4 regions of the Citrobacter farmeri genome follow, and region 4 is predicted to be linked to each of the others. Evidence: predicted binding sites of a transcription regulator. Region 4 holds the regulator's gene; each other region holds the start of a gene.
The links. The regulator CRP, encoded in region 4, controls carbon source genes, mostly activating them, when cyclic AMP is high. The targets are predictions, from matches to a motif close to ATGTGANNNNNNTCACAT.
Positions count from the first base shown of each region.

Region 1: the regulator CRP is predicted to act here: its motif matches at 1,194-1,211, upstream of deoC (deoxyribose-phosphate aldolase).
Region 2: the regulator CRP is predicted to act here: its motif matches at 1,302-1,319, upstream of focA (formate transporter FocA).
Region 3: the regulator CRP is predicted to act here: its motif matches at 1,333-1,350, upstream of bhsA (multiple stress resistance protein BhsA).

Region 1 is NZ_CP077291.1:762,934-766,120, forward strand. It holds gene I6L53_RS03580 (YjjI family glycine radical enzyme) at 1-1,082, opposite strand, end outside; gene deoC (deoxyribose-phosphate aldolase) at 1,344-2,123, shown strand; gene deoA (thymidine phosphorylase) at 2,230-3,187, shown strand, end outside.
Region 2 is NZ_CP077291.1:2,975,847-2,979,033, forward strand. It holds gene ycaO (30S ribosomal protein S12 methylthiotransferase accessory factor YcaO) at 1-972, shown strand, start outside; gene focA (formate transporter FocA) at 1,378-2,235, shown strand; gene pflB (formate C-acetyltransferase) at 2,294-3,187, shown strand, end outside.
Region 3 is NZ_CP077291.1:2,703,177-2,706,363, forward strand. It holds gene ldtC (L,D-transpeptidase LdtC) at 1-910, shown strand, start outside; gene bhsA (multiple stress resistance protein BhsA) at 1,007-1,264, opposite strand; gene comR (TetR family copper-responsive transcriptional repressor ComR) at 1,508-2,143, shown strand; gene I6L53_RS12775 (TonB-dependent siderophore receptor) at 2,375-3,187, shown strand, end outside.
Region 4 is NZ_CP077291.1:4,400,093-4,403,279, reverse strand. It holds gene I6L53_RS20860 (YccS/YhfK family putative transporter) at 1-1,409, opposite strand, end outside; gene crp (cAMP-activated global transcriptional regulator CRP) at 1,461-2,093, opposite strand; gene I6L53_RS20850 (OsmC family protein) at 2,401-2,805, shown strand; gene I6L53_RS20845 (phosphoribulokinase) at 2,853-3,187, opposite strand, start outside.

The sequences.
Region 1 (3,187 bases), 1.2 Mb from region 4:
TCAACAAAATCAGCAAGCTGGGCGCTGATGCGATAGCCCAGATCGTTCGCCGTCTCATCTTTGCCGTAGCGCGCGTTCATGCCCGCTCTTTCACACAGCAGATTAACCGCTTCCGCCAGACCATACATGCCGAACATCGGCACAAAACGGTGTGGATCGATCAGTCCTTCCTGCACCAGGAAGCTATTCTCAAAGAAATGTGACTTTTCATAGAGGAACTCACATCGCGCATCGATGATGGCGATTTGCTGCTGACAATAGTATGGCAGCGTGCGGTTAAAGAAGTCATCGACAGAGGTACTGCGCTCGGCAATGGCTTTCAGGTTGAGTCGAACCAGCGTGCTGCCGCCACCGGCAAGCGGCAGAGAGTTGTAACAACTGACGATGCCATAGCGACCTTTTGTGAAAATTTTATCATTTATCGGGCCGTTGGAAATATGCGGCTTGCTGCATTCGCAGATATTTTTCGCCACTTCCAGCAGGAGATCATCGGGTGTGATCTCTGGGTCGTAGATGAACGTCAGGTTAGGCGCAACCTGCTTTAACTCTGCGTCGGCGCGTAAAATGGCCCGCGTGATGGGCGTATCAGCGGGGCCAATATTCGCATGCATAAATGCATCAGGCAGCGTTCTGTCGAGATAACGCCAGAAACGTTTTATTCGAATATCGATCGCTTCTTGTGTTAGAATTTTCACATACGGTTGCAGCAGCGTATCCAGTTGCCCCAGGTAAACCGGCATCGATGTAACGGAAGGCACGTGGTGATACAGAATGGTCAGCAGGGACAGCGCATCGTCCAGATCTTTCGCCCCTTCCAGTTCCAGCCAGGCTGAACCGTTGGCCAGAAAGCGAGCGTAATCGGGAAGTACATAGCGTGGTTTATACGGCGCGTGACCTTCGAACATATCGCAGATAACGCCATCGTCCAACGCCTGGCGCGCCCCGGCAGGCAGTGCTGGATAAGGCAGATTGTTCTCGGCTTCCAGGGCGAGAAAATGGCGTTTCTGTTCCGGACTGAGGAGTGAGCTGGTGACGATTTGTTGGCAGCGTTGTTGCAGCGCGGTTTCATGGGTCGTGGGCATCGTGATTCCTTTATCGGCCGAAGATCATCATGTCATTGTAGAAAGATGTGCTGTCAGCTCTTTGATCCTGATGCGCCTGAGTGGAGAAGATATCGACAGAAAAGAGAGATTGTTTGAAGTAGATCTCATTACAGTAATGCAAATTTGTACGTAGTTTTCATTAACTGTGATGTATATCGAAGTGTAATGGCGAGTGGATGTTAGAATACTAACAGACTCGCAAGGTGAGTATTTTATACGGCGATGCCGTTGGAGAATGTTATGAGCGATTTAACTGCAAGCAGCCTGCGCGCACTGAAACTGATGGACCTGACCACCCTGAATGACGACGACACTAATGAAAAAGTGATCGCGCTGTGTCATCAGGCGAAAACCCCGGTCGGCAACACTGCGGCGGTCTGTATCTATCCGCGTTTTATTCCGATTGCACGTAAAACGCTGAAAGAGCAGGGCACACCGGATATCCGTATTGCGACGGTTACCAACTTCCCGCACGGCAACGACGACATTGAGATCGCGCTGGCGGAAACCCGTGCGGCGATTGCCTACGGGGCCGACGAAGTGGATGTGGTATTCCCGTACCGTGCGCTGATCGCCGGTAACGAACAGGTCGGTTTCGATCTGGTTAAAGCCTGTAAAGACGCCTGTGCGGCGGCAAACGTGCTGCTTAAAGTGATCATCGAAACGGGTGAGCTGAAAGAAGAGGCATTGATTCGTAAAGCGTCTGAAATTGCGATTAAAGCCGGTGCTGATTTCATCAAAACCTCTACCGGTAAAGTGCCAGTGAACGCCACGCCGGAAAGCGCACGCATCATGATGGAAGTGATCCGCGATATGGGCGTCTCCAAAACGGTTGGTTTCAAACCGGCAGGCGGCGTGCGTAGCGCAGAGGATGCACAGCAGTTCCTCGCTATCGCTGACGAACTGTTTGGCGCTGACTGGGCGGATTCCCGTCACTACCGCTTTGGGGCATCCAGTCTGCTGGCCAGCCTGTTGAAAGCGCTGGGTCACGGGGACGGTAAGAGCGCAAGCAGTTACTAAGTTTGAATTGCCCATCGTAGGCCGGATAAGGCGTTAGCCGCCATCCGGCATCAATACGACTCGCCGGGAAGCACATTGCTTACCCGGCTCTAATCGGGAGGTTAACGTGTTTCTCGCACAAGAAATTATCCGTAAAAAACGTGATGGTCATGCGCTGAGTGATGAAGAAATTCGTTTCTTTATCAACGGTATTCGTGACAACACTGTCTCTGAAGGGCAGATCGCCGCCCTGGCGATGACCATTTTCTTCCACGATATGACTATGCCGGAACGCGTTTCGCTGACGATGGCAATGCGGGATTCAGGAACCGTCCTGGACTGGAAGAGTCTGAATCTGAACGGTCCGATCGTGGATAAACACTCCACCGGCGGCGTGGGCGATGTGACGTCGTTGATGCTTGGTCCAATGGTAGCGGCCTGCGGCGGCTACATTCCGATGATCTCGGGACGCGGACTGGGTCATACCGGCGGAACGCTCGACAAACTGGAAGCGATCCCGGGCTTTGATATCTTCCCGGACGACAACCGTTTCCGCGAAATCATTAAGGACGTGGGTGTGGCGATCATTGGGCAAACCAGCTCGCTCGCACCGGCGGACAAACGTTTTTATGCCACCCGCGATATCACCGCGACGGTGGATTCCATCCCGCTGATCACCGGTTCCATTCTGGCGAAAAAACTGGCGGAAGGGCTGGATGCGCTGGTGATGGACGTGAAAGTCGGCAGCGGTGCGTTCATGCCGACCTATGAACTCTCTGAAGCGCTGGCGGAAGCGATCGTTGGCGTGGCGAACGGCGCGGGCGTGCGCACAACTGCACTGCTGACCGATATGAACCAGGTGCTGGCCTCCAGCGCGGGTAACGCAGTGGAAGTGCGCGAAGCGGTGCAGTTCCTGACCGGTGAGTACCGCAACCCTCGCCTGTTCGAGGTGACGATGGCGCTGTGTGTTGAAATGCTGATTTCCGGCAATCTGGCGAAAGATGATGCCGAAGCGCGTGCGAAACTACAGGCAGTGCTGGATAACGGTAAAGCGGCTGATGTCTTTGGGCGCATGGTCGCCGCCC
Region 2 (3,187 bases), 1.4 Mb from region 4:
AACCCGGCTAACGGCACCTGCTTTGCCTCCTTTGGAGCGCACCCTGATTTTGGTGTTGCACTTGAGCGTACGGTGACGGAGCTGTTGCAAGGCCGCGGTCTGAAAGATCTCGATGTCTTCACGCCGCCGACCTTCGACGATGAAGAAGTGGCTGAACATACCAACCTGGAAACACATTTCATTGACTCCAGCGGCCTGATCTCCTGGGATCTGTTCAAGCAGGATGCCGACTATCCGTTCGTTGACTGGAGCTTCTCTGGTACCACAGAAGAAGAGTTCGCCACCCTGATGGCGATCTTCAACGCGGAAGATAAAGAAGTGTACATCGCCGATTACGAACACCTGGGCGTTTACGCCTGCCGGATCATCGTTCCAGGGATGTCTGATATTTATCCCGCTGAAGATTTGTGGCTCGCCAATAACAGCATGGGCAGCCATCTGCGCGAGACCCTCCTCTCACTGCCGAACAGTGCCTGGGATAAAGAAGACTATCTCAACCTGATTGAACAGTTAGATGAAGAAGGGTTTGATGATTTCACCCGCGTTCGTGAACTGTTAGGTCTGGCAACCGGATCGGATAACGGCTGGTACACCCTGCGTATTGGCGAGCTGAAAGCAATGCTGGCGCTGGCAGGTGGCGATCTGGAACAGGCGCTGATCTGGACTGAATGGACGATGGAATTTAATGCGTCGATCTTTAGCGCTGAACGGGCGAATTACTACCGTTGCCTGCAAACGCTGCTGCTTTTGTCGCAAGAAGAAGAGCGTGAACCGCTGCAATATCTGAACGCGTTTGTCCGCATGTATGGCGCTGCTGCGGTCGAAGCCGCCAGCGCAGCGTTGAGCGGCGAAGCGGCCTTTTATGGTCTTCAGCCGGTAGACAGCGATCTGCATGCTTTCGCGTCACACCAGTCGCTGCTGAAGGCCTATGAGAAGTTGCAGCGCGCAAAATCTTCATTCTGGTCAAAATAAAGACAATTAACCTGCGCTATGTAGGTTTAAATAATCGTCTGAGCTATATTACGGGGCGCTTTAAGTGCCCCGTTTTACTTATTTTTGGCCATCCGAAAATAAATGTAATAACAAGGTTAAATATTGGTAGTTGATATTACGCATTTTAACAGCCAGTTGTTACTTTGCCTGCCAATTACTCCATATTAATTAACTGGCCAGCAGACCCAGGAAGGAAAATTTTCAACTCATTTGCTAAATTTTAAAATTTATTTTTATCATATAAATCAATAAATTACACCGTAATTGCATAAAAACCATGCGCATTACGGGCCTATAAGCCAGGCGAGATATGATCTACATCAATTTCTCATCTATAATGCTTTGTTAGTATCTCGTCGCCGACTTAATAAAGAGAGAGTTAGTGTGAAAGCTGACAACCCTTTTGATCTTTTACTCCCTGCAGCAATGGCCAAAGTGGCCGAAGAGGCAGGCGTCTATAAAGCAACGAAACATCCGCTTAAGACTTTCTTCCTGGCAATTACTGCCGGTGTGTTCATTTCCATCGCCTTTGTTTTCTATATCACCGCAACGACCGGTACAGGTACGATGCCCTTTGGTATGGCGAAACTGATTGGCGGTATCTGCTTCTCTCTGGGGTTGATTCTTTGCGTCATCTGCGGTGCAGATCTCTTTACGTCAACCGTGTTGATTGTCGTCGCCAAAGCCAGTGGTCGTATCACCTGGGGTCAGTTGGCGAAAAACTGGCTCAACGTCTATTTTGGTAACCTGGTTGGTTGCTTGCTCTTTGTGCTGTTGATGTGGCTTTCTGGCGAATATATGGTCGCCAACGGCCAGTGGGGAATGAACGTCCTGCAAACCGCCGACCACAAAATGCACCATACTTTTATTGAAGCCGTCAGTCTCGGTATCCTCGCAAACCTGATGGTCTGCCTGGCCGTATGGATGAGCTATTCAGGCCGTAGCCTGATGGATAAAGCGTTTATCATGGTATTACCGGTTGCGATGTTTGTTGCCAGCGGTTTTGAGCACAGTATCGCAAACATGTTTATGATCCCAATGGGTATTGTAATCCGTGATCTCGCAACACCGGAGTTCTGGAGCGCAGTTGGCTCGACGCCGGAAAATTTTTCTCACCTGACCGCGATGAACTTCATCACTGATAACCTGATTCCGGTTACGATCGGCAACATTATCGGCGGGGGTTTGTTGGTTGGGTTGACATACTGGGTCATTTATCTGCGTGATAACGATCATCATTAATCTCTGATGACCGCCACACGCAGTAAATAAAAAATCCACTTAAGAAGGTAGGTGTTACATGTCCGAGCTTAATGAAAAGTTAGCCACAGCCTGGGAAGGTTTTACCAAAGGTGACTGGCAGAATGAAGTAAACGTCCGTGACTTCATTCAGAAAAACTACACTCCGTACGAGGGTGACGAGTCCTTCCTGGCTGGCGCGACTGATGCGACCACTGCACTGTGGGACAGCGTGATGGAAGGCGTTAAACAGGAAAACCGCACTCACGCGCCTGTTGACTTTGACACCTCTGTTGCTTCCACCATCACTTCTCACGACGCTGGCTATATCAACAAAGCCCTTGAGAAGATTGTTGGTCTGCAAACTGAAGCTCCGCTGAAACGTGCGATCATCCCGTTCGGTGGTATCAAAATGGTTGAAGGTTCCTGCAAAGCGTATAACCGCGAGCTGGACCCAATGCTGAAAAAAATCTTCACTGAATATCGTAAAACCCACAACCAGGGTGTTTTCGATGTTTACACCAAAGACATTCTGAACTGCCGTAAATCCGGTGTTCTGACTGGTCTGCCAGATGCGTATGGCCGTGGTCGTATCATCGGTGACTACCGTCGCGTTGCGCTGTACGGTATCGACTTCCTGATGAAAGATAAATACGCTCAGTTCGTCTCTCTGCAGTCTGACCTGGAAAACGGCGTAAACCTGGAAGCGACTATCCGTCTGCGTGAAGAAATTGCTGAACAGCACCGTGCGCTGGGTCAGATCAAAGAGATGGCTGCTAAATATGGCTGCGATATCTCTGGTCCGGCAACCAACGCTCAGGAAGCTATTCAGTGGACTTACTTCGGCTACCTGGCCGCAGTTAAATCTCAGAACGGCGCTGCAATGTCCTTCGGTCGTGTCTCCACCTTCCTGGATGCATACATCGAACGTGACCTGAAAGCAGGTAAAATCACA
Region 3 (3,187 bases), 1.7 Mb from region 4:
CATTACGTTTGCGCTTCCCGCGCAGGCGAATACCTGGCCTCTTCCTCCACCGGGCAGCAAAGTGGTCGGGGAAAATAAATACCACGTTGTTGAAAATAACGGGGGTTCGCTGGAAGCCATCGCGAAAAAGTACAACGTCGGTTTTCTCGCCCTGTTGCAGGCAAATCCTGGCGTGGATCCCTACGTTCCGCGCGCGGGCAGCGTGCTGACCATCCCGTTGCAGACACTGTTGCCGGACGCGCCGCGTGAAGGCATTGTCATCAATCTGGCTGAACTGCGTCTCTATTACTATCATCCGGGGAAAAACGCGGTCACGATCTACCCTATCGGCATTGGCCAACTGGGTGGTGATACTCTGACCCCAACGATGGTCACGACGGTTTCCGACAAGCGCGCTAACCCAACCTGGACGCCGACGGCAAATATCCGTGCCCGCTATAAAGCACAGGGGATCGATCTCCCCGCCGTTGTCCCCGCCGGACCGGATAACCCGATGGGACACCATGCCATTCGCTTAGCCGCTTATGGTGGCGTCTATCTGCTGCACGGCACCAACGCCGATTTCGGTATCGGCATGCGCGTTAGTTCAGGCTGTATCCGCCTGCGCGATGGCGACATCGAGACCCTGTTCAGACAGGTTACGCCTGGCACTAAAGTGAATATCATCAATACCCCAATCAAAGCTTCGGTTGAACCAGATGGTACGCGACTGGTCGAAGTCCACCAGCCGCTGTCAAAGAATATTGATGATGACCCGCAGGTTCTGCCTATCGTGCTGAACAACACCTTGCAGGCGTTTAAAGATTCTGCGCAGACAGACGCGACGGTGATGCAGCATGTGATGGATGTTCGCTCCGGGATGCCGGTCGATGTCAGACGTCATCATGAGGTGGATCAGCAGTCGATGTAACTGTTCCGGACATGAAAAAGCCCCGCTGAATGCGTTTCAGCGGGGCTTTTTTATATCGCGTTTTATGCAGTAGCTGGCATCAATGAGGGGTAATGCTTATTTATAAATTACTGCAGTACCGTGCAGGTTGTTCGGACCACTCACGGAAGTAATACGGAAAGATTTCGCTCCCATAGCATCCGCTTTTTGCGCCAGTTCATCCTGCAGTGAACTCAGGTTAGTGCCTGCGTTTGCAGAGATGGTGCCGACTTTTTGCTGACCTGTTGGCGTTGCCTGAACTTCAACAGCCGCAAAGCTTGCGAATGACAGTGAACTGAGAACAGCAGCAGCGATGAGGGTTTTTACGTTTTTCATAATAGTGACCTTTTGCAGATGATTGGGCGTCGCAAGCATTTACTTAACGATCGATAGGTAAATGATAGATGTGATCCAGGTCACACGTCAACCCATTTTTTATAACGAACGTTATAAAAAACAAAAAGCCCTTATCTTTCATAAAACTAGGCTAATAATATTTTTCTCGCGAATGCGCTGGAGCCTGGGCTGGTTTATTTTTATAATGGTTGTTCACTAACCCCATTAAGGTACAACGGCACCATGACAACTGAATCGACAAGTTGTGTAAAAAAAAGCCGTGGCCGACCAAAAGTGTTCGACAGGGAAGCCGCGCTTGATAAGGCCATGACACTCTTCTGGCAGCACGGTTATGAAGCGACATCGCTTTCTGACCTTGTTGAAGCAACGGGCGCGAAAGCGCCAACGCTGTATGCGGAATTTACCAATAAAGAGGGGTTGTTCCGCGCCGTACTGGACAGATACATCGCCCGCTTCGCGGCAAAACATGAAGCGCAGTTATTCTGCGAAGAGAAAAGCGTTGAAGCCGCTCTGGAGGATTACTTCACCGCGGTGGCAACCTGTTTCACCAGCAAGGATACCCCCGCTGGCTGCTTTATGATCAACACTTCCGCGACGCTTGCCGCCGCGTCACGTGACATTGCACATACGGTGAAATCACGTCACGCTATGCAGGAGCAGACCCTGACGCAATTTCTGCGTCAACGGCAGGAACGCGGTGAGATCCCGGCGCACTGCAATGTGCAAAATCTTGCCGAATATCTGAGTTGCATCTTGCAGGGTATGTCCATCAGCGCCCGTGAAGGTGCCAGTTTCGATAAGCTGATGCAAATCACCCGCACCACCCTGCGCCTGTGGCCTGAATTGCTCAAGGCCTGATCGTTATCTATGACCGGGAACTTCGTTTCCCGGTTCTTCCATGCCGCAATTCCCGCACAATTACTAGTGTTATCATTCAGTTAGATTCAATTTTCCGCAAAAAAATATTGATAATGGCAATTATTATCAGCAATATTCGCATTTGATTTTACATCTGTTTCACAATGTAACAACCGGCTACACCCGGTTAAATCACTTTACCTGTACAGATATTTTCAGAAAGGAATGCGAATGAATAAGCGTCTTTGGGTCCTCAACCCGATCCTGTTAGCCCTGACTCTGCCCGCTGCGGCGGCACAAACAGAAGAAGAAAACCTCATCGTCAGCGCCAACCGCAGCCAGAAAACCGTAGCCGAAATGGCGCAGACCACCTGGGTGATTGAAGGCCAGGAGATTGAGCAACAGGTTCAGGGCGGTAAAGAGTTCAAAGACGTGCTGGCCCAACTGATCCCGGGCATTGACGTCAGTAGTCAGGGGCGCACCAACTACGGTATGAACATGCGCGGTCGCGCGATTGTCGTGCTGATCGATGGCGTACGCCTTAACTCATCGCGCACCGACAGCCGTCAACTGGATGCGATCGACCCGTTTAACATCGCACACATAGAGGTCATTTCAGGCGCAACGTCGCTGTATGGCGGCGGCAGCACCGGTGGCTTAATTAACATCGTCACCAAAAAGGGCCAGGCGGATAGCCAGGTAGAACTTGAACTGGGTAGTAAATCCGGCTTTAACAATAGTAACGATCACGACGAGCGCGTTGCCGCAGCGGTCAGCGGCGGTACAGATCGCGCGTCTGGTCGGCTGTCTGTAGCTTATCAACGCTTTGGCGGCTGGTACGACGGCAACGGCGACGCTCTGATGCTCGACAACACGCAGACCGGTCTGCAGCACTCCGATCGACTGGATGTGATGGGAACCGGTACCCTCGACATCGATGAAAATCGCCAGATACAGGTGGTCACCCAGTACTACAAGAGTCAGGGCGATGAGGATTACGGACTGTACCTGGGGGAAAATATGTCCGCCGTTACCGGCGGCGGC
Region 4 (3,187 bases):
TATACCGCCGTGACGGTAAATCCAACCGTCGCCCAGCCGTAGTTTTTGCGGATGGTCAGATAGCTGACCAGGGTGATCGCCAGCATCAGGGCCAGCGTATATCCCTCGGGAATATGAAAGTGCAGCGTCACGCCTGCGATAATCAGCCCTACCAGCGTTCCCGCCGAGCGGTGCAAAATACGCACGCGGGTGGCACCGTAACCGTTTTGCGTCACAAACAGCACCGTCATCAGGATCCAGTAAGGTTTCGGCAGATGTAACGCCGTTCCCATGAGGCTGGCTATGCTGAGCATGACGCTGATTCGCCCGGCGTTACGCAGCGCCGGAGATTTCAACGAGAGGTAGTTTTTCAGTGCCGGAAGCAAGGGTAACCGACGCTGTTTATCGGCCATCAGATCGCGGGCGTAAAGCGGACGCTGGGTGCGAAGCACGCGGGCGATGCGACTGAAGTGCCAGTAGCAGAACTGTCCGACGGGGTTATCCGGATGCTGATGAGCAATTTTTCCCAGTGCACCAATCTGCTTTTGCATGGTGAACCGCGTCGGTAGTCGGTGATAGAGAATGTCATCTCCCAGTACGCGCAGGCGAGCGGCGACCGTTTGTGCATTCCAGCGAATGACCTGCTCCGCGTGACTGCGCTCGACCAGCTTTTGCACTTCTTCCGGCTGATGCAGGCTGACGGAGATATGTTCCTGCAAATCCAGCGCTTCCTGAAAGGCGCGCAGCATCCGTTTGTAGTCGTTGTTGCGGTGCGCCGATAGCATGTGCATCTGCTGATAGCACTGGGTGATGAGGTCGACGGCTTTCTGCTGGCGAACCAGAAGCGGCGGCAGGGCTTTTTCCGGGTCAGTGTGTTGGGTCAGCATGCTGTATTTGGCTTCGCAGTAATCCGCCAGTTCCCGGTATAACAGGCTTAGTGATTCGCGAAGCGGCTGCTCACGCCAGAGCCAAAACCAGAACCAGTTAAACAGCCCGTACCATAGCGTGCCCAGCGCGTAGATCAGCAGAGGCTCCCAAACCGGCATGTTCCCTGCCAGGCTCAGTGTGAAAATCGCAGCAATCAGTGAGGCCGGGAGCAGGCGGGCGTGAAGAGAGCTCAATTCTGCGGTGACGCCGAGCGTGAGTGTCAGACCGGTCAGGATCAGTGGCAACGGTACCGCCTGCGCCAGCATAAGTTGCATGATTAGGCTACAGCCAGCGAACAGCGATGCACCGATGATCAGGCGTTTGAAAAAGCGTTTGTGCGGAGTATCAAGCCCGGCAATGTTGCAGCAGGCGGGAACGAGAGAGAAAAGCAGGCCCAGATGTAACTGCCCGATGAGCAGGCCAACGGCCACGGGCAAACAGAGCACCAGCGTTTGACGTAGTGCATAGTTGATTTCTGGGTGATAAATCAGTCTGCGCCACATTGGCAAAACAAAAATGACGCGCTACCCGGTAGCGCGTCATTTCCGATGAGATTAACGAGTGCCGTAAACGACGATCGTTTTACCGTGAGCGGAGATCAGGTTCTGATCTTCCAGCATCTTCAGAATACGACCAACGGTTTCGCGAGAGCAGCCAACGATCTGGCCAATCTCCTGGCGAGTGATTTTGATCTGCATACCGTCCGGGTGAGTCATCGCATCAGGCTGTTTCGCCAGATTCAGCAGCGTCTGGGCGATACGACCGGTCACGTCGAGGAAGGCCAGGTTACCGACTTTCTCCGAAGTAACTTGCAGGCGGCGAGCCATTTGGGAAGACAGGCGCATCAGAATATCCGGGTTCACCTGGATCAACTGGCGGAATTTCTTATAGGAAATTTCAGCCACTTCACACGCTGTTTTCGCTCGAACCCATGCGCTACGTTCCTGGCCTTCTTCAAACAGGCCCAGTTCGCCAATGAAATCACCCTGATTCAGATAAGAAAGGATCATTTCTTTTCCTTCCTCATCCTTAATCAACACTGCCACTGAGCCCTTAACGATGTAGTACAACGTTTCTGCTTTTTCACCCTGGTGAATCAGCGTGCTCTTGGACGGGTACTTATGAATGTGGCAATGAGACAAGAACCATTCAAGTGTCGGGTCTGTTTGCGGTTTGCCAAGCACCATGCGCGATTATCCTCTGTTATAAGCTGTCTCCAGAGCCAAAAAAATCCGCTGTCTCTGGGGTTGCAAAAATGTGCTTCCCGCGTCCTGGGAAGAGGCTGTCAAAAACGAACTGCAGCCTTTAATGTGAAGTCCTCTGCATACATGCAGTACATCAATGTATTACTGTAGCATCCTGACTGTTTTAGCATAGCTTTAGCCGTGTGTCTCCTGGTGTCTCGCTTCAGCATGACGGAGGTCGCCTTCCGTTGCGAGAATTGTTATGTACGCGTAATCTGTCAGGAAAATTGACGCACTGGAGTTAAAAAATATGCAAGCGCGTGTTAAATGGGTTGAGGGGTTAACCTTCCTGGGTGAGTCGGCTTCCGGTCACCAGATTTTGATGGACGGTAACTCTGGTGATAAAGCGCCGAGCCCGATGGAAATGGTGTTGATGGCGGCAGGCGGTTGCAGCGCGATTGACGTGGTTTCTATCCTGCAAAAAGGCCGTCAGGATGTGACGAACTGCGAAGTGAAACTGACGTCAGAACGTCGCGAAGAGGCGCCACGCCTGTTCACCCACATCAATCTGCACTTTATCGTTACGGGTCGCGACCTGAAGGATGCCGCCGTTTCGCGTGCGGTCGATCTGTCGGCGGAGAAATATTGCTCCGTGGCGCTGATGCTGGGAAAAGCGGTCAATATTACCCATTCGTATGAAGTGATTGCTGCCTGATGATCATGGCCGGATAACGCCACGTCGCTGTCCGGCAATATCTCACCTTACTCGATTTTCTTTCCTTCCATCAGTCGCTGCACCAGCGGCAACATAATGAGCTCCATGGCCAGCCCCATTTTGCCGCCAGGTACCACCAGTGTATTGATGTGGGAAATAAATGAACCCTGCAACATCGCCAGCAGCCAGGGGAAATCGATCCCTTCCAGATTGCGAAAATGAATCACCACAAAGCTCTCATCCAGTGATGGAATGCCCTTGGCAGCGAACGGGTTTGAGGTGTCAACGGTGGGTACACGCTGAAAGTTAATGTGGGTGCGGGAGAACTGCGGCGTGATGTAGTTGATATAGTCGTCCATCGAACGCACCACTGAATCCATCA